Regions from separate parts of the Geodermatophilus sp. CPCC 205761 genome, predicted to be linked through region 2. Evidence: riboswitches for the same ligand, from Rfam matches in the RefSeq annotation. Region 2 holds a riboswitch; each other region holds the start of a gene.

Region 1 (6,430 bases), on a different contig from region 2:
GTGGCTCGCGACCGGCTCGGCCACCGCCCCGGGGCACCACCTCGTCCTCACGAGGCCGGACCAGGGCTACGAGCTGAAGACGCTCGGCGGGGACCGGCGGCGGTTGTCGGCGATCGTCACCGCGCCGACCGAGGGGTGCCGGGTCTGGTTCGAGCTGGAGTCCGTCGCGACCGGCCAGCGGAGCTACACGCTCTACCTGGAGCCGGCGTTCCCCGATCAGCCGAGTGACCCGACCCCGCTGAGAGCAGCCGAGACCCTCCTGCGGAGCGAGGTGGAGCGGGTGGTCGTCCGGGACGCGGACGGCACCCGGGAACTGGTCGTGCCCTGAGAACTCCCCGCGTTCCTCGCGTTGACCTTGATGTGTCGCAGCTCACGGCCGAACACCTGGGCACGGGTCCGCGCGCGGACCACACCGCCTCCGCGGAAGGGCTTCGGCATGACCACAGCAGACCTCGTCTCCATCGCGTCCGACAACGCCGTCACCCGGCGCGAACGGCACCGGCAGTCCCGCTACCGCGAGCTCGTCCTCGGGCTCCCGGCGGGCCAGGACGCGCGCCGGCGCACCCTCGGCAACTACCTGGCGCCGGACGAGTGGCGGCGCAACTTCCTCAGCGAGGAGGCCGCCGAGTACGCGTGCAGCCGTGCCGACGAGGTGTCGCGCGAGGGTGGCCGGCTGGAGAAGAACCGGCTGTTCACCAACATGCTCAGCTCGATGCCGCTGTGCTTCAGCGTCTTCGGTCACCTCCGCGCGCACCCGCGGTCCGCGGTCGCCGTCCTCAACGACCTGCTCGGCCTCGACCTGGTCGGGCTGGTCGGGATCGACGTCCGCGGACGGCGGATCGCGGGGATCGAGTGTGAGTGGGCGCCCGACCGCCGCGACCACCTCCGGGACGGGACCGCGTTCGACGCGGTGGTGGCCGGCCGGCTGGCCGACGGGCGCAGCCAGCTGATCGCCGTCGAGACGAAGTACGTCGACGGCTTCAGCCGGGACCCCGCGAGCGAGGCCGCCGACGAGAAGTACGACTGCTGGTGCCGGACGTTCGGCATGGCCGACGGCGCCTTCGCCGAGCTCGGCGGGCACGCCACGCGGCAGCTGCTGCGCAACGTGCTCCTGGCGGAGAGCGTGCGCCGGGGCGGACGGGCCGGCGGTGGGCCGGTGTTCGACGAGGCCGTCACCGTCGTGCTGGCCCGGGACGACGACGCGGCGGCGCGCGACGCCGTCGACGCGGTCGCGGGACAGCGCCGCCGGATGCGCACCGCGGTGCGGCACGTCGGCCACGGCGAGCTGGCCGACGCCGCGTCCCGGGTGGACGAGCTCGGCACGTGGGCCGCCGAGTTCCGCCGTCGCTACGTCGCGGACTGCTGACCGTCCGGGCCTGACCCAGCGTCACGTGCGGCCGCGGTCGTCCACGCTCCCGGAGGACATCGGCCTCCGATCGGTGGGGAGAGCGGGCGATCGCCGTTCGCCGGGTGTTCTCCTGGGGCACGGCGGGCTCCTGCCCGCCGTCCTCAGCAAGGAGCCCGCCATGACCGACCGCGACCCCGGATCGTCCGTCGGCGAGGGCGGAAGGGCGCTGCAGGGCGCCGGGTGCGGCAGCTGCGCCGCCGGCCACGGCGTGCACCCGCGCCGGGTCCAGCTGTGCGACGGCGGTCCGGACGACGACTGGGCCGCGGTCGTCGTCATGGGCGCCGTCGGGGACCTCCTCACCGTGGCCGCCGGCGAAGAGCTGCGGCGCTACCGCAACCACGACGCCGGGCGGCTCACGCAGCTGGTCGACGAGGTCGGTTCCGACGCGCTGCTCAACCGCAGGTACGGGCTCCTCTTCCTCCGCACCTGGCCGCGCGACGCCGGGGCGGTGTTCTCGCTGCAGTCCGCCGACCAGCCACCCAGTCCCTGCCGCGAGCCGGGAGCCCGCTGACCACCGACTCCCTCATCCGGAGGAGGCGAGCAGCGGACTCCCTGCTCACCGGCAGGTAGCGCCCCCACCCTGGGCCCGTGGCCGGACGCCGTCCCCTCCTGGACCACCGGCTCCGCCGGGGTCTCGCTGCGCTGTGCGCGTCCGGGGTGGTCCTCGGCGGCCTCGCCAGCTGCACGACCCCGATGGTGACCGCGGCGGCGGACAGCCACGTCGCCACCGACGGCAAGGCGGCCGCCGCGACCGACGTCCCGGAGGCGACCGGGCCCTCCGCGAAGGCCGAACTCCGGACGGTCGACGCGGCGCCGGTGCTGGCCGGCGTCGAGGCCGCAGCGGCGGGCGCCGGCGGAACCGTCTCCGTCGTCGTCCTGGACGCCGACGGGGACCGGCTGCTCGCCAGCGCGGACGCCGGCCGGCCGGTCTCCACCGCGTCGCTGGTGAAACTGCTCGTGGTCACCCGGCTGCTGGCGCTCGACGAGAGCGGTGCCCTGACCCTGCCCGACGAGGACGTCGCCCTGGCCGAGCGGGCGATCGTGGGGTCGGACGACGCCGCGATGAGCCGGCTGTGGGACCGGTACGACGGGCCCGGGCTGGTCACCGACGTCGCCGCGGAACTGGGGCTCACCGCCACCGCGCCGCCGTCGATCCCGGGTCAGTGGGGCCAGGCGACGACGAGCGCCACGGATCTCGCCGCCGTCCTCGCGGCGCGCGGGCAGCTGCTCGACCCCGGGGACGCCGACCGGCTCCTGGGCTGGCTGCGGTCGACCTCGGCGACGGCCGCCGACGGCTTCGACCAGCGGTTCGGCCTGCTCTCGAGCGGCACCGGCGCCACGGGGCCGGTGGCGGCCAAGCAGGGCTGGATGTGCTGCGTCGACGGGCGCCGGCAGCTGCACTCGGCGGGCGAGCTCGCCGACGGGCGGGTGGTCGTCCTCCTCGGCGACTTCCCGAGCTCGACGTCGTGGGCCCGCGCGCGCGACTCGCTCGACGCCGCGGCTGCCGCCGTCCTCAGCGGGATCGGCTGACCGCCGCGGTGCCCCGGCCGTCAGCAGACGGCCGGGGCACCGCGAGGCGTCAGGCGACCCGGCGGGCGCCCGAGTAGCTCGGCATCGAGTCGAGGTTCACCACGGCGACCGGCTTGCTGGCGGTCGAGGCGTGCACCATCTGGCCGTTGCCGATGTACATGCCCACGTGCGAGACCGGGCTGTAGAAGAACACCAGGTCACCGGGCCGGAGGTCCGACTTCGCCACCGGGGCGCCGAAGCCCGCCTGCGCCCGCGAGGTGCGCGGGATGGAGATCCCCGCCGCCTTGTAGGCGAAGCTCGTCAGCCCCGAGCAGTCGAAGGAGTTCGGGCCGGTCGCGCCGTACACGTAGCGGTCGCCCACCTGGGCGAGCGCGGTGTCGACCGCGGCCTGGGCGGCGCCGCTCGACGCGGCGGCCGGAGCAGCGGCGACGGCAGCGCCCCCACCACCGTCCCCACCGGTGTCAGCCGTTGCCGGCAGGGGGGAGAGCGCGATACCGGCACCGGCGATGACGGCGACGGCGATCCCACGGAACGTGCGACGTGCAGAGGTCGTGCGTGCAGTCGTCATGGACGACGTGTTCTCCTGTTCTCCACGACCGCCTACCGGGTTAGCTGACGGGTTCGGACGGGGGAGTCGCCCGGCGCGACGGATCGCGCTTCACCCCAGTGCTGCGGTGGGTCCCCGGTCCGGGCCTCGGTAGACGACCGACGCCCGGTTCGGCGGTGTCCGGCGGGTGCCGCCACGGGTGGGCGACGAGGGAGCCCGCTGGACCGCGCAGAACGCTAAGAACCCCCGCCGGGCGTCGCCATTCGGGGTCGGTGTCGGATCCGGCGGCCGGGGACGCCGCGGCTCGCCGTCCTCACCAGCGGGGACGACGCAGTGTGAGGAGCCGCCCGGCTCCGTCACCGCTGGTCGGCGGTATCCGTACGTTCTCGTCCCCTGCGGGGTGGCACCACCGACTGTCATCGGCGGACGACGCCCTGCCGCCGGAACCCGGGTGGTTGGCCCGGCCGTTGGGCGGGCACGAAGCAGGTCAACCGAACCGAGGAGGAACCCACATGGCCGGCATGATCCGGAAGCTCGTGGCGTCGGGGATCGCGGCGAAGGTCATCCAGGAGGCCCGCAAACCGCAGAACCAGGCCAAGCTCAAGAAGCTCATCCAGGACTTCCAGCAGAAGCAGCAGAAGGGCGGCGGCGGCAAGGGCATGGGCCGCGGCACCGGGCGCTACTGATCTGCTGGCGCAGCGGCCCCCACCCGAGCCCGGGTGGGGGCCGCTGCCGCGTACGGGGCACGCGCCCGCGTGCCGGCCCAGACCGAGTCCGAGGAGTCCCATGACCGTCATCGCCGTCGTCGGTGCCACCGGACAGCAGGGCGGCGCCGTCGCCCGCGCCCTGCTGGACGCCGGTGCCCGCGTGCGCGCCCTCGTCCGCGACCCCGCCAAGGCCCGGGACCTCGCCGACCGGGGCGCCGAGCTCGTCCGCGCCGAGCTGGCCGACCCCGACAGCCTGCGGACGGCGTTCTCCGGCGCGCAGCGGGTGTTCGCCATGACCACCCCGTTCGGCGCCGGCGGGCCCGAGGCGGAGGAGCGCCAGGGGATCGCGCTCGTCGACGCGGCCGCGGACGCCGGCGTGGAGCACGTCGTGCTCAACTCCGTCGGCGGCGCCGAGCGCTCGACCGGCATCCCGCACTTCGAGAGCAAGCGCCGCGTCGAGGAGCACCTGGCCGCGTCGGGGCTGCCGGCGACCGTCGTCCGGCCGGTCTTCTTCATGGAGAACCTGGGCTGGATGGCGGCGGTGCAGGACGGCGAGGTCGTCGTCCGGATGCCGCTGCCGGCGGGCGTGCCGCTGCAGATGATCGCCGTCGCCGACATCGGCACGGTCTCCGCCGACGTCCTCCTCGACCCCGGCCGGGTGCCCGGCGGCAGCATCGAGATCGCCGGTGACGAGCGGACCGGCGAGCAGATCGCCGCCGCCTTCGGCGAGCGGGCCGGCCGGCCCGGCCGCTACGAGGCGGTGCCGCTCGACGGCCTGGACGACGACGCGCGCGCCATGTTCACCTGGCTCGCCCACCCGCCCGCCTACCGCGGCGACATCGAGGCCACCCGCGCGCTGGCGCCCGGCCTGCTGGACCTCCCGGGCTGGCTGGCGACCGGCTGGTCGCCTCGGGAGTGAGCGCGCCGGCCGCCGCGCCGCCGGATAGGCGGCGGCCGGGCACGTGTCCTGCGGGAGCTCGTGCTCTGCCCACGGTGGTGGGCAGAGCACGAGCTTCCCGGGAGACACATGTGCCCCGGGGCGTCAGTCGCCCTTGACGTTGACCACCTGGCGCAGCGTGTGCCGGACCTCGACCAGGTCGGCCGCGTCGGCCATGACACGGTCGATCGGCTTGTACGCGTCCGGGTGCTCGTCGAGGAAGGCGTCCGACCGGCCCCAGGCGATGCCCTTCATCCGCCGATCGAGGTCGGCGCGGGTGAACAGCCGCCGCGCGGCGCCGCGCGAGTGGTTGCGGCCGGCCCCGTGCGGCGCGGACATCAGCGCGTCGGGGTTGCCCCTGCCGACCACCACGTAGGACGCCGTCCCCATCGACCCGGGGATCAGCCCGTCCTGGCCCCGCCGCGCCGAGATGGCCCCCTTGCGGGACAGCCAGACGTCGTGCCCGAGGTGCGTCTCCCGCTCGGTGTAGTTGTGGTGGCAGGAGATCTCCACCTGCCGCGCGACCTCGGTGCCGAGGAAGCGGGACACCTGCTCGGCGACGCGGTCCATCATCTCCGCGCGGTTGAGGAAGGCGAACCGCTGCGCCCAACCCAGCGCCTCGATGTAGGCGTCGAACTCCGGCGTCCCCTCCTCGAGCCAGGCCAGGTCGCGGTCGGGCAGGTGCTCGTCGCGGCAGCGCTGCTGCGCGATCCGGATGTGCTTGGACGCCAGCCGGTTGCCCACCCCGCGCGAGCCCGAGTGCAGGAACAGCCACACCCGGTCGGCCTCGTCCAGCGACACCTCGATGAAGTGGTTGCCCGATCCGAGTGACCCCAGCTGCATCGGCCAGGTGTCGGCGACGCCGTCGGCCTGTCCCACGCCCGGCAGCTCCCAGAGCTCCGCCACCCGGGCGGCCGCGGAGTCGCGCAGCTTCTTGTTGTACCGGCCGGCCGAGAGCGGGACCGCCCGCGAGATCTGCCCGTGCAGCGCGCCGAGGTTGCGCCCGTGGAGGTCGCCGGCCGTGAACTGGGTGCGGACGGCGTCCATCCCGCACCCGATGTCGACCCCCACCGCCGCCGGGATGATCGCGCCCTCGGTGGGGATCACCGAGCCGACCGTCGCGCCCTTGCCCAGGTGCGCGTCGGGCATGAGCGCCATGTGCGGGCGGATGAACGGCATCGAGGCGGTGCGCTCGGCCTGCAGCCGGGTGGTCGGCTCCAGGATCGACGCCCAGTTGAGCAGGCGGTCGCTGATCTTCTCCACCGGGAGGCCCTACCCCGCCGCGGGACCCCCGTCCCGTC
Region 2 (6,430 bases):
GGAGGAAGAGGTGGCCGACCGGCCGGCGGTCTGCGTGCTGATCGCCCGGCAGCCCGACCGCTGGCTGGCGCACTGGTCCCGGGCCGACGCCACCCTGCCCTTCCCGATCGACCCGCTCACCGCCCCCGTCGTGATCGCCGACGTGCTGCGCGACCGGGTGGGGCGGCGGCCGGTCGTCCGTCCGTGAGCACCCGCACGCCGACCGGCGGGCCCACCTGGCCGTCGCTGTTCACCCGGCTCCTGGCCCGCGAGGACCTCTCCGGCGAGGACACCGCCTGGGCGATGCGCGAGATCATGACCGGCGAGGCGACGCCCGCCCAGATCGCCGCCTTCGCCGTGGCCCTGCGCGCCAAGGGGGAGTCGCCGGAGGAGGTCGCCGGGCTGGCCGCCGCGATGCTGGACCGCGCGACGCCGGTGGAGCTCCCGCTCGCCTGCGTCGACATCGTCGGCACCGGCGGCGACGGGGCGCACACGGTCAACATCTCCTCGATGGCGTCGGTCGTGGCGGCGGCGACGGGGGTGCCCGTCGCCAAGCACGGGGGGCGCGCCGCGTCGTCGTCGTCCGGGGCCGCCGACGTGCTGGAGGCGCTCGGCGTCGTCATCGACCTGCCGGCGGCCGGGGTCGCCCGCTGCGTGCAGGAGGCCGGGATCGGGTTCTTCTTCGCGCCGGTGTTCCACCCGGGCATGCGCTACGCCGGGCCGGCGCGCAAGGAGATGGGGATCGGCACGGTCTTCAACTTCCTCGGCCCGCTGTGCAACCCCGCCCGGCCGGTGGCCGCGGCCATCGGGTGCGCCGACCCGCGGATGGCGCCGGTGATGGCCGAGGTGCTGGCCCAGCGCGGCATGCGGGCCGTCGTCTTCCGGGGCGACGACGGCCTCGACGAGCTCACCACCTCGACGACGTCGACGGTGTGGATCGTGCGCGACGGCACGGTGGAGCCCGACCGGGTCGACCCGTCGGCCCTGGGGATCGAGGCGCCGCCGCCCGACGCGCTGCGCGGCGGTGACCCCGCCTTCAACGCCGACGTCTTCCGGCGCGTGGTGGAGGGTGAGCGCGGCCCGGTGCGCGACGCGGTGCTGCTCAACGCGGCGGCGGCGCTGGCCGCCTTCGACGAGCGGAACGTCCGGCTGCACGACGCGCTGGCCGCGGGGCTGGAGCGGGCTGCCGGGGCAGTCGACGACGGCCGCGCGGCGGCGCAGCTGACGCGCTGGGTGACGGTCAGCCGGTCGCTGCGCGGCTAGGTGTACCCGGCGCGGGCCTGGGACGGGGCTGTCAGTCGGCGGTGTCGAAGCCGATGGAGAACGCGGCCTCGAGGTCGTGCTGGGAGTAGGCGCGGAAGGCGATGTGGGTGTCGGTCTCCAGGACGCCGGGCACCTTGTTGATCCGCCCCGCGACGACGTCGGCGATGTGCTCGAACTCCCGGACCCGCACCACGGCGATGAGGTCGACGTCGCCGGCGACCGAGTAGACCTCGCTCACGCCCTCGAGGTCGGCGACGGCCTGGGCCACCTCGGGGATCGAGTCGGTGGCCGCGTCGATCATGACGATGGCGGTGATCACGCGGGCGATGCTAGCCGGGCGGCCGGTGCACCGGAGTGCCCGCGCGGGCCGGGGCTGATCCGCTCGGGCCGTGCTCGGGTGCCGAGCGAGCGTCCGTCGGCGAACGGGTCGCGGCCGGTGCGGCCGGCGTCCACGCGGTCGAGGAAGGCGCTGTACCCGCCGGTGCCGGGGGCCGGGCAGGCGAGCGTGCCGGACACCTGGACGAGGCGGGTGCCCGGCTTCTCCATCCAGCGCAGCACGAGCTCGGTCTCGTCCACGGACGCGGCCAGCTCGTCGTCGGGGCCCAGCGGCGTCTCCGCCGTCGCCAGCAGGCCCTCCAGCGTGGCGCGGACGGAACTGCCCTGCGGTGCGCAGCCGGCGGCCACCAGCCGGCCCCGGCGGACGACGGACAGCTGCCAGCCGCCGTCGAAGCCGGGCCGGGCCAGGACCAGCTCGGGCACCGCGGCCAGCGAGGCGAGCCGTTGCCGGCGGCGCACCGCCCGGACGAGCACCGCGACGCGGTCGCGCAGGACGGCGGCGTCCTCGTAGCGCTCCTCGGCGGCCAGCCGGTCGACGCGGGACAGCAGCGGGGCGATCAGGGCGTCCGGGTCGGAGGCGACCGCCGCGCGGAGCACGGCGGCGATCCCGGCGTACTCGTCGACCGACTGGGCACCCGTGCAGGGTGCCCCGCAGCGGCCCATGCCGGCCAGCGCACAGGCGGTGCCGAGCACCCGCAGGGAGATGCGGCCGGTGCACTGGCGCAGGGGCAGCGACTCGTGGATCGCGGCCACCGCCGCGTCGGCCGCGCGCCGGTCGGGGAACGGGCCGAGGAAGACCCCGGCGCCCGGGCGCACCCGCCGGACGACCGACAGCCGCGGGAACGGCTCGTCGGTCAGCCGGACCCAGAGCGCGCGCTCGGGGAAGCGGGAGCGGCGGTTGTAGCGGGGCTTCTGCTCGGCGATCAGCCGCAGCTCCCGGACGGCGGCCTCGAGGTCGTGCGCGCAGGAGATGGTGTCGACGCGCTGGGCGAGGGCGACCATCTCGGTGATCCGGCTGCGCTGCTCCCCGGCGGTGAAGTAGCTGCGGACGCGGCTGCGCAGATCGCTCGACGTCCCGACGTAGAGGGGCTCGTCGCGGGGGCCGCGGAACACGTAGACCCCTGGCCCCGAGGGCACGCCGTCGGCCAGGTGCCGCTTGCGCAGACGGTCGGGGTCGACCTGGCGGGTGAGGCCGGTCAGCTCCTCCAGGCTGGTGATGCCGAGCGGGCCCAGCCGCTCGAAGAGCCCGTGCAGCACGTCGACGGTGGCGCGGGCGTCGGCCAGGGCGCGGTGGCAGGGCTCGGTCGCGGTGCGGAAGAAGGGCGCCAGGGTGGCCAGCTTGCAGTTGGGCACCTCGTCGCGGGTGAGCAGCCGGCGGGCGAGGACCGCGGTGTCGACCGAGGCGAAGGCCGGCCACGGGACGGCGCTCTCCGCGCAGGCGGCCTTGAGGAACCCGAGGTCGAAGGGAGCGTTGTGGGCCACCAGGACCGCGCCGCGCGCGAACTCCAGGAACGCGGGCAGGACCGCCCCGATGCGCGGCGCCGCGGCCACCATCGTGGTGGTGATGCCGGTCAGCACGCTGATGTAGGGCGGGATCGCACAGCCGGGGTCGACCAGCGTCTGGAACTCGCCGAGGACGACGCCGCCGCGCACCTTGACCGCGCCGACCTCGGTGATCGCGCTGTCCTTGGGTGAGCCGCCGGTCGTCTCGAGGTCGACGACGACGAACGTGACCTCCGCCAGCGGGGTGCCGAGCTCGTCGATCGTGGCTTGCTCGTAGCGCGGCAGCCCGGCGGCGGCTCGCGCGGCTGTCCCTGCGGCGATCCCGGCCAGCCGGGCGGGGGAGGAGGGCACGGGGCGGACGGTAGGTCGGGGCAGTGACAGTCCCGGGGACGCTCGCCGGGCGGCGACCGATCGGCCGACGGCGGTGCGGGCGGCCGTGCGGGCGGCAGAACCGACGGTGGCCGGGAACTGTCGGTGCCCGTCCCTAGCGTGCTGCCCATACCGACCGGGGGCCATGGAGGGCCTCCACGACCAAGGCGTCGGTCAGCAGAGGAGTGGGTCATGTTCATCGACTGCGACACCTGCACCGCCCGGGGCGACGGCTGCGCCGACTGCGTCGTGACCGTGCTGCTGGGGGCGCCACCGGGCTGGCAGGGCACCGACCCGACGGTGGTCCCGATGACCGCCCGCCGCGGTCCGGCCGCCGAGGACGTCGTCGTCCCGGCGCCGGGTGTGGTGGTGGAGTTCGACGAGGTCGAGCGCCGGGCCGTCCGCGCGCTGGCCGACGGCGGCCTCGTGCCGCCGCTGCGCCACCAGACCTCCCCGCGCCGGGCGGGGGATCCGCGGCGGCGCACCGGGTGAGGCCGGCCGTGGCGGGCGCCGACGCGGCCGCGGACGAGGGAACGAGGCGCGAACCGGGGGTGTCGGCGTGGCGCGCGTCGAGCGTGTGGGAAATCCCACAGTCCACGCGGGCCTCGTTTGTCACAACAACACCACGCCCCTACGGTGAGCCGGTCCGGCCGGGAGGTCGTCACCCGCAGTGAGGTGACCTCGGCCGGGTCACCGCCGAATTCCCCGAGGCGCCGCACGGTGCCCAGGGGGAACCGGGGACCCACCGCAGTACTGGGGTGAGTTCTCGCGTGCGCCGGTCCGCCGGGGCACACGCGTCGGTCCGCCGGCGCGCAGAGATAGGGCGCTTCTTCCCAGCCCGAACCCGTCAGCTAACTCGGTAGGCGGTTGCTGAGGAAGAAACGGAGAGCCGCCGCCCGTGGCGACCCCTCACGCTGCCCTGGGGCATGCCCCCGAACCGATCCACCCCCGTCTTGCGGTCGTTCCCCGCCGCCCCACCGCGGCCCGCCGCCTCGGTCGCGGGCTCGTCGTCGGAGCCACCGCGACGCTGGCCCTGACGCTCCTCCCCGCGAACGCGGTCGCCGATCCGGAGCAGGCCGGCAGCGCCGCGCAGGCCGCCGAGCTCGTCGCCCGCACCGGTCAGGAGCTCGAGGCCGTCAGCGAGCAGGTCAACGAGGCCCGCGAGACCCTGGCCCAGCAGCAGGCCGCCGTCGCCGACGCCGACCGGGCCGCCGCCGACGCACAGGCGCAGCTCGACGCCCTCGACGGCCAGATCCGCCAGGTCGCCCGCGCGGCGTTCACCGGCGAGAGCCTCTCGGAGTTCGACCTGCTGATGACCAGCGCGTCGGCCGAGGACTTCGTCTCCCAGCTGGCCACGCTCGACGTCATCGCCGGGCACGCCGGCGACGTGCTCACCGACGTCGCCACGCGGGCCGCGGCCGCCGAGCAGGCGCGGGCCGGCGCCGACGCGGCCCAGGCCGCGGCGCAGCAGGCGCTCGACGAGGTCACCGCGCGGCAGGCCGGGCTCGAGGCCGACATCGCCGACTACCGGGCGCAGTACGACGCCCTGTCGGCGCCCCAGCAGCAGCTGGTGCAGACGGCCCACTCGGGGCAGGCGGTCCCGGCCGCCGCGCCGGCGCCCGCCGCGAGCGGTGCCGCGCAGGCGGCCGTCGACACGGCGCTGGCCCAGGTCGGCGACCCGTACGTGTGGGGCGCCGGCGGCCCGAACTCCTTCGACTGCTCGGGGCTCACCCAGTACGCCTACGCCGCGGCCGGCGTCAGCCTGCCGCACTCGAGCCGCATGCAATCGACGATGGGCCGGTCGGTCTCGCGCGCCGAGCTGCAGCCGGGCGACCTGCTCTTCTACTACAGCCCGGTCAGCCACGTGTCGATGTACATCGGCAACGGGCAGATGGTGCACGCCTCGACCTCCGGCCAGCCGGTCAAGGTCGTGGGCATCGACTCGATGGGCAGCATCACCGCGATGCGCCGCATCCTCTGAGCCCGGCTGAGCGCGGGGAGGACGGGCGGCCCCGTCCCGGGTCCCGCCGTGAGCCTGCGAGGGGTGGGGAGGACGGGCGGCCCCGTCCCGGGTCCCGCCGCGAGCCTGCGAGGGGTGGGGAGGACGGGGTCCTCTTAGGATCGACCAGGTGAGCGCCCGCCGGGCCGCGTTGCTGGTCGCGGGTGCGCTCGGGGCGGCCCTCGTGCTCGTCATCGCCGTCCGGACGCCGTGGTCCCTGCTGCCCGACCCGCCCGGTGGGGCCACCCCGGTCCGCCCCGGCGCCGGGCTGCCGGCGGAGGTGGTCGAGCGGGCGGAGTCCTTCGCCGCGGCCCTCCGGCCGGCGTCCCTGGCCTCGCTGCTGCTCGGCCTCGCCGTCTCCGCCGTCCTGGCGCTGACCCCGCTCGGCGGCCGGCTGGTCCGGGCGGTGGCGCGCCCGCTCGGCGGCGGCTGGGCGTGGCAGGCGCTGCTTGGCACGGCCGCGATCGCGGTGGTGGGTCGGCTGGTCACCCTGCCGCTGTCGGCGTACGGCGAGGTGGTCCGGCACCGGTACGGCCTGTCCACCCGCTCCTGGCTGCTGTGGCTGCGCGACGTCGGCGTCTCCACCGCCATCGACGCGGCGCTCACTGCCGTCGTCCTGCTCGTCGTGGTGTGGCTGGCCCGCCGCGCTCCGCGGACCTGGTGGGCCTGGGCCGCCGGGGCCGCGGCCGCGCTCGTCGTCGCGGGCTCGTTCCTCTACCCGGTGCTCATCGAGCCGGCGTTCAACCGGTTCGAGTCGCTGCCCGCGGGGCAGCTGCGGACCGACCTGCTCGAGCTGGCCGAGGAGAACGGCACCCCGGTCGAGGACGTGCTGGTCGCCGACGCCTCCCGGCGCACCACCGCGCTCAACGCCTACGTCTCCGGTTTCGGGTCGACCCGCCGGGTCGTCCTGTTCGACACGACGCTCGAGCGGCTGCCCCCGGCGGAGATCGAGTCGATCGTCGCGCACGAGCTGGGCCACGT
Region 3 (6,430 bases), on a different contig from region 2:
TCCGCGGCCGCGCCGGCGACGTGCGCGAGCAGCTGCCCGACGGTGCGGCTGCCCAGCGGCGTGCCGGGCACGTGCCGGTCCAGCGGGTCGTCGAGGTGCAGCCGGCCCTCGTCGCGCAGCCGCAGCACCGCGACCGCGGTGACCGTCTTGCTGATCGAGCCGAGCCGGTACTGGACGTCGGTGTGCGGTTCGGGCACCGCCCCGCGCCCGGCCGACCACGCCAGCCCGCCGTCCCGGACCACGCCCGCGACGAGGCTGGGCGCCCGCCCGTCCCGCTGCACGCGGGCCACCCGGGCGAGCAGCTGGCGGGCGGTGGACGGCAGGACGGGCTCGGGCATGACCCGGAACGGTAGCGAGCCGCCGCGTCAGGAGGTCGGCACGGGCTCCGGCAGCGGCAGCCGCCCGGTGCGGGTGGCCCAGCGGTCGAACCAGAGCGTGGCCAGCGGCGGTACCGAGGCGGCGAGCGCGAGCAGTGCGGTGCGGGCGTTCCAGCGGAGCACCCGCGCGGCAAGCAGCGCCACGAGCACGTAGGCGACGAAGATCCCGCCGTGGATCGGGCCGAAGATCTGCACGCCGCGCTCGGAGGTCGCGAGGACCCACTTCACGAACATGCCGAACAGCAGGCCCACCCAGGAGCAGGCCTCGGCGAGGGCGACGGCGCGGAAGGCGAGGGCGACGGCGTGCGGTCTCATCACCCCCCATCCTCCCTGACGCGCCCGTCGCGGTACGCCGCGCCCCGCGGGGACAGCTCGTAGCCGACGGCGAGGCTGCGGGTCAGCCCGAGCTCTTTCAGCCGGCGGACGTCGCGCTTGAACGGCAGCGTCTCCCGGCCCAGCACGGCCGCCAGGTCGGGAGCGCGCACCCCGGGCCGCTCGGCGATCAGGTCGAGCACGGTGCGCGTCCACGGCCCGTCGGCGCGGGCGGCGTCCCACCGGTCCAGCCGGGCGTCGAGGGCGGCCCGCTCCTCCGGCGAGAAGGTCGCCCGCTCGCGCAGCGCCACGCGGGGGTCGGCGCCGGCGGCCCGCACCCGCATGCGGTAGACGTGCGTGCCGGGACGACGGTCGAGGAGGCGGAGCAGCCGGTCCCGCGAGGGGACGCCGGCGGCCGCGGCGTCGTCATCGGTGATGTCGGCGAGGTCCACCTCGGTGACGTCGACGATCTCGACCACCCCGGCCGGCGTGCGCTGGGTGCTGCCCGGGTGCATGCGCGGCCGGTCCCACCGGCGGAAGGCGAGCGTGACCGACCCGTCCATGATCGCGGCGGCGGTGGCCGGTGGGATCAGCACGGACGGATGCTGGCAGGGTCGACCGGCGTGCGGGGTCTGGCGCGGCGGGAGTTCTGCCTCGTCCTGCTCCGCCGGATGGCCGACGTCCGCCCCGATCTGGTCGCCGCGGCGCTGCCCCGGCTGGGCGCCACCCGGGGAGAGGCCCATGCCGCGCACACCCGCTGGCAGGCGCTGCAGCACTCGCCCCGGGCGCCGCGCGGGCTGGCGCTGCGGACCGCCGTCCTCGGGCCGCCCGACGAGGTGGAGGACCGCCGCTTCGGGGACCTCGACGTCCAGGTGCGGCGCTGGCCCCTGCCGCTGTGGCCGCACCTGTACTGGGAGGTGCTGTCCGGCCCCGGCGGGTCCGTGCTGAACGAGCACCTGGTGCCGGCGCCCGGCTCCCCCGTGCCGCCGGCACGGGCCGGCCGGCTGCTGGTCTGGGAGCACGTCCTCGACGACGTCGTCGGCCTGCCCGGCGCGGTGAGCGTCGACCCCGGCGTGGGAACCCGCTGGGAGGTGCACCTGCCCGGCGGAGTGCGGGCGCAGTTCGTGTGGGGGCTGCTCCAGCAGGTCAGCGGGCCGCCGCCGCGCTGACCGCGCTGACCGGGGCCTGCGACGTCAGCGGGCCGGACAGCAGCGAACCCAGCACCGCCGCGACCACGAGGAGGACCGCCAGGCGCGGCGAACCCGTCGCGAGCAGCGCGGCCGCCGCCGCGCCGAAGACCACCACCTTGGTGAGGACGGCGAGCACCGCGACCTGCACGACCGCCTGCGGTGCCGCGAACAGGCCCCACAGCAAGGCCGCGACCAGCGGCGCGCCGAGGGCGAACAGCCACCGGGTGGCCGTCGAGTCGCCCGCGGTCGCCCCCCAGTGGCCGAGGGCCGCCAGGGCCGCGAGTTCGGCGGCGAACGCGACGCCGGCCCACATCCACTGCCATCCCTGCGCCATGGTCGGCTCCTCTGCGATCATCGATCTGCTTCGAGAGCAGTGTTCACACCGCAGGACGCGACGTCAAGACCCGGACACAGCGGAGCCCCGGACGCACGCGGCGTCCGGGGCTCCGGGAGCGGACGGGGTCCTAGCCGGCGATGCGGTTGAAGCGCGGGGTCGCCCCCATGTCGTCGACGCTGGCGACCTTCACGACGTCGCCGGAGGTCGGCGCGTGGACCATCTGGCCGTTGCCCAGGTAGATGCCGATGTGGCTGACCGGGCTGTAGAAGGCGACCAGGTCACCAGGGCGGGCCTCGGCCCGCGAGACCGTCCGGCCCATCTGCGACTGCAGGCGGCTGGAGTGCGGCAGGCCGATCCCGGCTGCCTTGTAGGCGTAGAGCACCAGACCGGAGCAGTCGAAGGAGCCCGGCCCCTCGGCGGCCCACACGTAGGGCTTGCCGCGCTGGGCCATGGCGGCGTCGATCGCCTTCTGGGCGGCGGCGCTGTCGGCCACCACCGGACCGGCGGCGGCCGGCTCCTCGCGCTCCGTGCGGCTGGCCCGCTCCTGGCCGGCTCCGTGGGCGGTGGCCGCGGCCGCCAGGGCGGCGCGTCGCTCGTCGGCGCTGAGCCGCGCGTAATCGGCCTGGTAGGCGGTGATCTGCTCCTGCAACTCGGCCTGCTGGGCGGCGACGGCGTCGTACTGCTGCTGGGCCTCGTCCGCCGCCCGGTCCGCCTCGGCCTGCGCCTGCGCGGCGACCTCACCGGCGGAGGCGGCCTGCTCGATCAGCCCGTTCTGGTGGCCGGCGACGGCGTCGAGCAGGTTCACCCGGTTGACGAACTCGTCAGCCGAGCCGCTGGTCATCAGGGCCCGCAGCGAGCCCATGCTCTCGCCGGTGAACGCGCTGCGGGCGATGCCCCGCACCTGCTCCTGCGCGGCGGCCACGACCGCCTGCGCCTCGGCGACCTGCGCCGCGGCGGCCTGGGCGGCGGCCTGCTGGGCCTCGAGCTCCGAACGCGCCTCGTTGAACTGCTCGGTGACGACCTCCAGCTCGTGGCCGCGGGCGGCGACGAGGGCGGCGGCCTCCTGCGAGGAGCCCGGCGCGGCACCGGCCACGGCCGGGAGGAGCGAGACGCCGATGGCGCCGACGAGGACGACGGCGGCCCGTCGCCAGGCAGCGCGACGGGACGCGCGAGGGGTCGCCATGGTGCGGCGGCTCTCCGTTCTTCCGCAGGCCGCCTACCGGGTTAGCTGACGGGTTCGGACGGGAAGTCGCCCGGCGCGGCCGGCCGGAGGCCGGGCGCGCTTCACCCCAGTGCTGCGGTGGGTCCCCGGCCCGCACCCCCGGGGAGGAGGGAGAGGCTCGGCGGCGTCCGGGGAGTGTCACCCAGGGTGGTGACGGAGCGCCCCGCCGGACATACACACCGTAATGGCCGGAACTCCGCGGTGACAATTACCTGGATGTGATTTCGTGGACTCTCGCCTCGACTCCGCAGGCGGGTGGAGCACCTGGGACCGGTGGTGCGGGTGGGGTTTGGGCGGCCGCCCACGGGAGCACGGGGACCGCATGGATCTGCAGCGACCCCTCGTGGTGCCGGCCTCGTCGGGGCGCTCGCAGGGTGCGGCAGCACCGAGACCGGCGGCCACACCGACGCCGTGCGCCACGAGCAGGACGCGACCAGGGAGGACGGCTGACCGGCCGGTTACGGTCCGCCGGTGAGCGCGCGGAGCAAGTACGACGCCGTGGTCGTCGGAGCGGGGCACAACGGCCTGGTGGCCGCGGCCTACCTGGCGCAGGGCGGCTGGTCCGTCCTGGTCCTGGAGCGGCTCGAGCGGGTGGGTGGCGCCGCGGTCAGCCAGCAGGTCTTCCCGGGCGTCGACGTCCGGCTGTCGGCCTACTCCTACCTGGTCAGCCTGCTGCCCGACCGGATCGTCGCCGACCTCGGCCTGCAGCTCACGCTGGCCGACCGCGCGGTGGCCTCGTACACCGCCGTCGCCGGGGGGCGCGGCCTGCTGGTCGAGCGCGCCGAGGGACCGGCCACCACCGCGTCCTTCCGCGAGCTGACCGGCTCGGACGCCGAGCTGGCGGGCTGGCGCCGGTTGTACGGCCGGCTGGCCATCCTCGCCGAGGACCTCGCGCCCACGCTCACCGAGCCGCTGCTCTCCCCCGCCGAGCTGACCGGCCGGCTGCGCGACCCGCGGCTGTTCACCGACCTCGTCGAGCGGCCGCTGGCCGACGTGGTCGCCGACGACCTGCACCACGACGTCGTCCGCGGGGTCGCGCTCACCGACGGGCTGATCGGCACCTTCGCCGACGTCCACGCCGCCGACGGCCTGGCCGGGCGCTGCTTCCTGTACCACCTGATCGGCAACGGCACCGGGCTGTGGCGGGTGCCGGTGGGCGGGATGGGCGCGGTCACCGGGGCCATGGCCACCGCCGCCCGCGGCGCCGGCGCGGAGCTGGTCACGCGGGCGACGGTCACGGCGATCGAGCCGCGCGCCGACAGGGTGACCGTGCACTGGACCGACGGCGACGGCGCGGAGCGGGCGGCCGACGCCCGGTTCGTCGTCTCCGGCGCGGCACCCGAGGTGCTCGACCGGCTGACCGGCGCGGCGCCGCGGACGACGCCGGACGGCGCCCAGCTCAAGGTGAACATGGTGCTGGCCCGGCTGCCCCGGCTGCGCTCGGGCGTCGACCCCGCCGTCGCCTTCGCCGGCACCTGCCACGTCGACGAGGCGGCCGGCCGGCTCGACGCCGCCTACGCCCAGGCCGCCGCGGGGGAGCTGCCCGACGTCATCCCGTTCGAGGTCTACTGCCACTCGCTGTCCGACCCGTCGATCCTCGGGCCGGCCGAGCGCGCCGCCGGGTACCAGACGCTCACGCTCTTCGGCCTGCACACGCCGGCCGGGCTGTTCCGCGCCGACCCGGTGGGCACCCGCCGCGAGGCGGTGCGTCGGGTGGTGGCGCAGCTCGACGCGCACCTGGAGGAGCCGCTGCTGGACTGCCTGGCCCGCGACGCCTCCGGTGAGCCGTGCCTGCAGGCGGCCTCCCCGCTGGACGTCGAGGCGTCGCTGGCCATGCCGGGCGGCCACATCTTCCACGGCGACCTCGCCTGGCCGGTCGCGCCGACGCCGGCGGAGGCCGGCACGTGGGGCGTGGCGACGCCGCACCCGCGGATCGTGGCGGCCTCCTCCGGGGGCACCGTGCGCGGCGGGGCGGTCAGTGGCCTGGGCGGCTACGCCGCCGCCCGGCACCTGCTGGACCGGCGCTGAGGATGGGGTCGGCCGCGCGGCTGCGGACCGAGGCGTCGTCCCTGGTCCGCGGGGCGGGGCGGCGGCTGCGCGGCCGCGACCTCGCGCTGATCGCGGCCGGGCTCACCTTCTACGCCGGCGTCGCCGTGGTGCCGCTGCTGCTGGTGGCCTTCTCGCTGACCGCGCTGCTCACCTCGCCCGGCACCGTCCGTGACCTGGCCGGCCGGCTCGCCGACCTGCTGCCGCCCCAGCTGGGAGCACCGGAGGCGCTCCGGGCCCTGGCCGACGCGGGCGTCGCCATGGGCCCGCTCGACTTCGCGCTCGCGCTGCTCCCGCTCTCGCTCTACGGCGAGGGGCTGCGGCGGGCGCTGCTGCGGTTCACCCCGCGCCGGGACACCGACACGCTCACCGGCTGGCGCGGCCGGCTGCTCGGCCTGCCCCTGGTGCTGGCCACGCCGCTGCTGCTGTACCCGCTGCTGCTGGCCGCCTCCGCCATGGCCGACCTCACCGAGCGCGGCAGCGTGCTCGGGAGCTTCGCGGTCGGCTACTACTCGGTGCTGTTCGCGCTCACCGTGCCGCTGCTGTGGGGCTTCGGCGTGGTCGCCAGCGGGCGGCCGCGCTGGTCGGCCCTGGTGCCCGGGGCGCTGTTCACCGCGGCCTGCCTGTCGGGCTTCCTGCAGGGCTTCGTACTGTTCCTGTCCCTGCCGCTGGCGCTGGGCGCGCCGTTCGGCGGGCTGACCGTGGTCGGTGCGGTGGTGGCGATCAGCCTCTGGCTGTTCCTGTTGCACCTGGTGCTGATCGGCGGCTGGCTGCTCACCCAGTCCCTCGACGAGCGGATCCGCTCCGGTCAGCCGTCCCCGTCGTCCCCGTCGCCGTCCCCGTCGCCGTCCCCGTCTCCGTCGCCGTCGGCCGGTTCGGCAGGGGCGACCGGCGGGCCGCCACCGTCCGCGGGCGGTCCGGCGTCCTCGGGCGGAGCCTCCTCCGG

The links. Region 2 has a riboswitch for cyclic di-AMP ahead of MY526_RS12650 (C40 family peptidase). Riboswitches for the same ligand answer to the same signal wherever they lie in the genome.
Region 1: linked by a shared signal. The riboswitch ahead of MY526_RS08180 (C40 family peptidase) and the one ahead of MY526_RS12650 (C40 family peptidase) in region 2 are both predicted to bind cyclic di-AMP.
Region 3: linked by a shared signal. The riboswitch ahead of MY526_RS06190 (C40 family peptidase) and the one ahead of MY526_RS12650 (C40 family peptidase) in region 2 are both predicted to bind cyclic di-AMP.

Annotation. Positions count from the first base shown of each region.
Region 1 is NZ_JALPKQ010000010.1:49,193-55,622, reverse strand. It holds gene MY526_RS08200 (hypothetical protein) at 1-328, shown strand, start outside; gene MY526_RS08195 (PGN_0703 family putative restriction endonuclease) at 437-1,366, shown strand; gene MY526_RS08190 (hypothetical protein) at 1,527-1,919, shown strand; gene MY526_RS08185 (serine hydrolase) at 1,997-2,938, shown strand; gene MY526_RS08180 (C40 family peptidase) at 2,988-3,506, opposite strand; cyclic di-AMP (ydaO/yuaA leader) riboswitch at 3,520-3,671, opposite strand; gene MY526_RS08175 (hypothetical protein) at 3,998-4,171, shown strand; gene MY526_RS08170 (NmrA/HSCARG family protein) at 4,272-5,111, shown strand; gene MY526_RS08165 (RtcB family protein) at 5,235-6,392, opposite strand.
Region 2 is NZ_JALPKQ010000017.1:58,456-64,885, forward strand. It holds gene MY526_RS12625 (hypothetical protein) at 1-187, shown strand, start outside; gene trpD (anthranilate phosphoribosyltransferase) at 184-1,242, shown strand; gene MY526_RS12635 (Lrp/AsnC family transcriptional regulator) at 1,274-1,561, opposite strand; gene MY526_RS12640 (DEDD exonuclease domain-containing protein) at 1,558-3,432, opposite strand; gene MY526_RS12645 (hypothetical protein) at 3,643-3,942, shown strand; cyclic di-AMP (ydaO/yuaA leader) riboswitch at 4,135-4,332, shown strand; gene MY526_RS12650 (C40 family peptidase) at 4,349-5,431, shown strand; gene MY526_RS12655 (M48 family metalloprotease) at 5,580-6,430, shown strand, end outside.
Region 3 is NZ_JALPKQ010000007.1:90,448-96,877, forward strand. It holds gene MY526_RS06165 (serine hydrolase domain-containing protein) at 1-338, opposite strand, end outside; gene MY526_RS06170 (DUF3817 domain-containing protein) at 366-692, opposite strand; gene MY526_RS06175 (hypothetical protein) at 692-1,285, opposite strand; gene MY526_RS06180 (hypothetical protein) at 1,292-1,858, shown strand; gene MY526_RS06185 (DUF2568 domain-containing protein) at 1,836-2,213, opposite strand; gene MY526_RS06190 (C40 family peptidase) at 2,344-3,399, opposite strand; cyclic di-AMP (ydaO/yuaA leader) riboswitch at 3,415-3,558, opposite strand; gene MY526_RS06195 (phytoene desaturase family protein) at 3,910-5,466, shown strand; partial or broken gene MY526_RS06200 (YhjD/YihY/BrkB family envelope integrity protein) at 5,469-6,221, shown strand; gene MY526_RS06205 (transglycosylase domain-containing protein) at 6,293-6,430, opposite strand, start outside.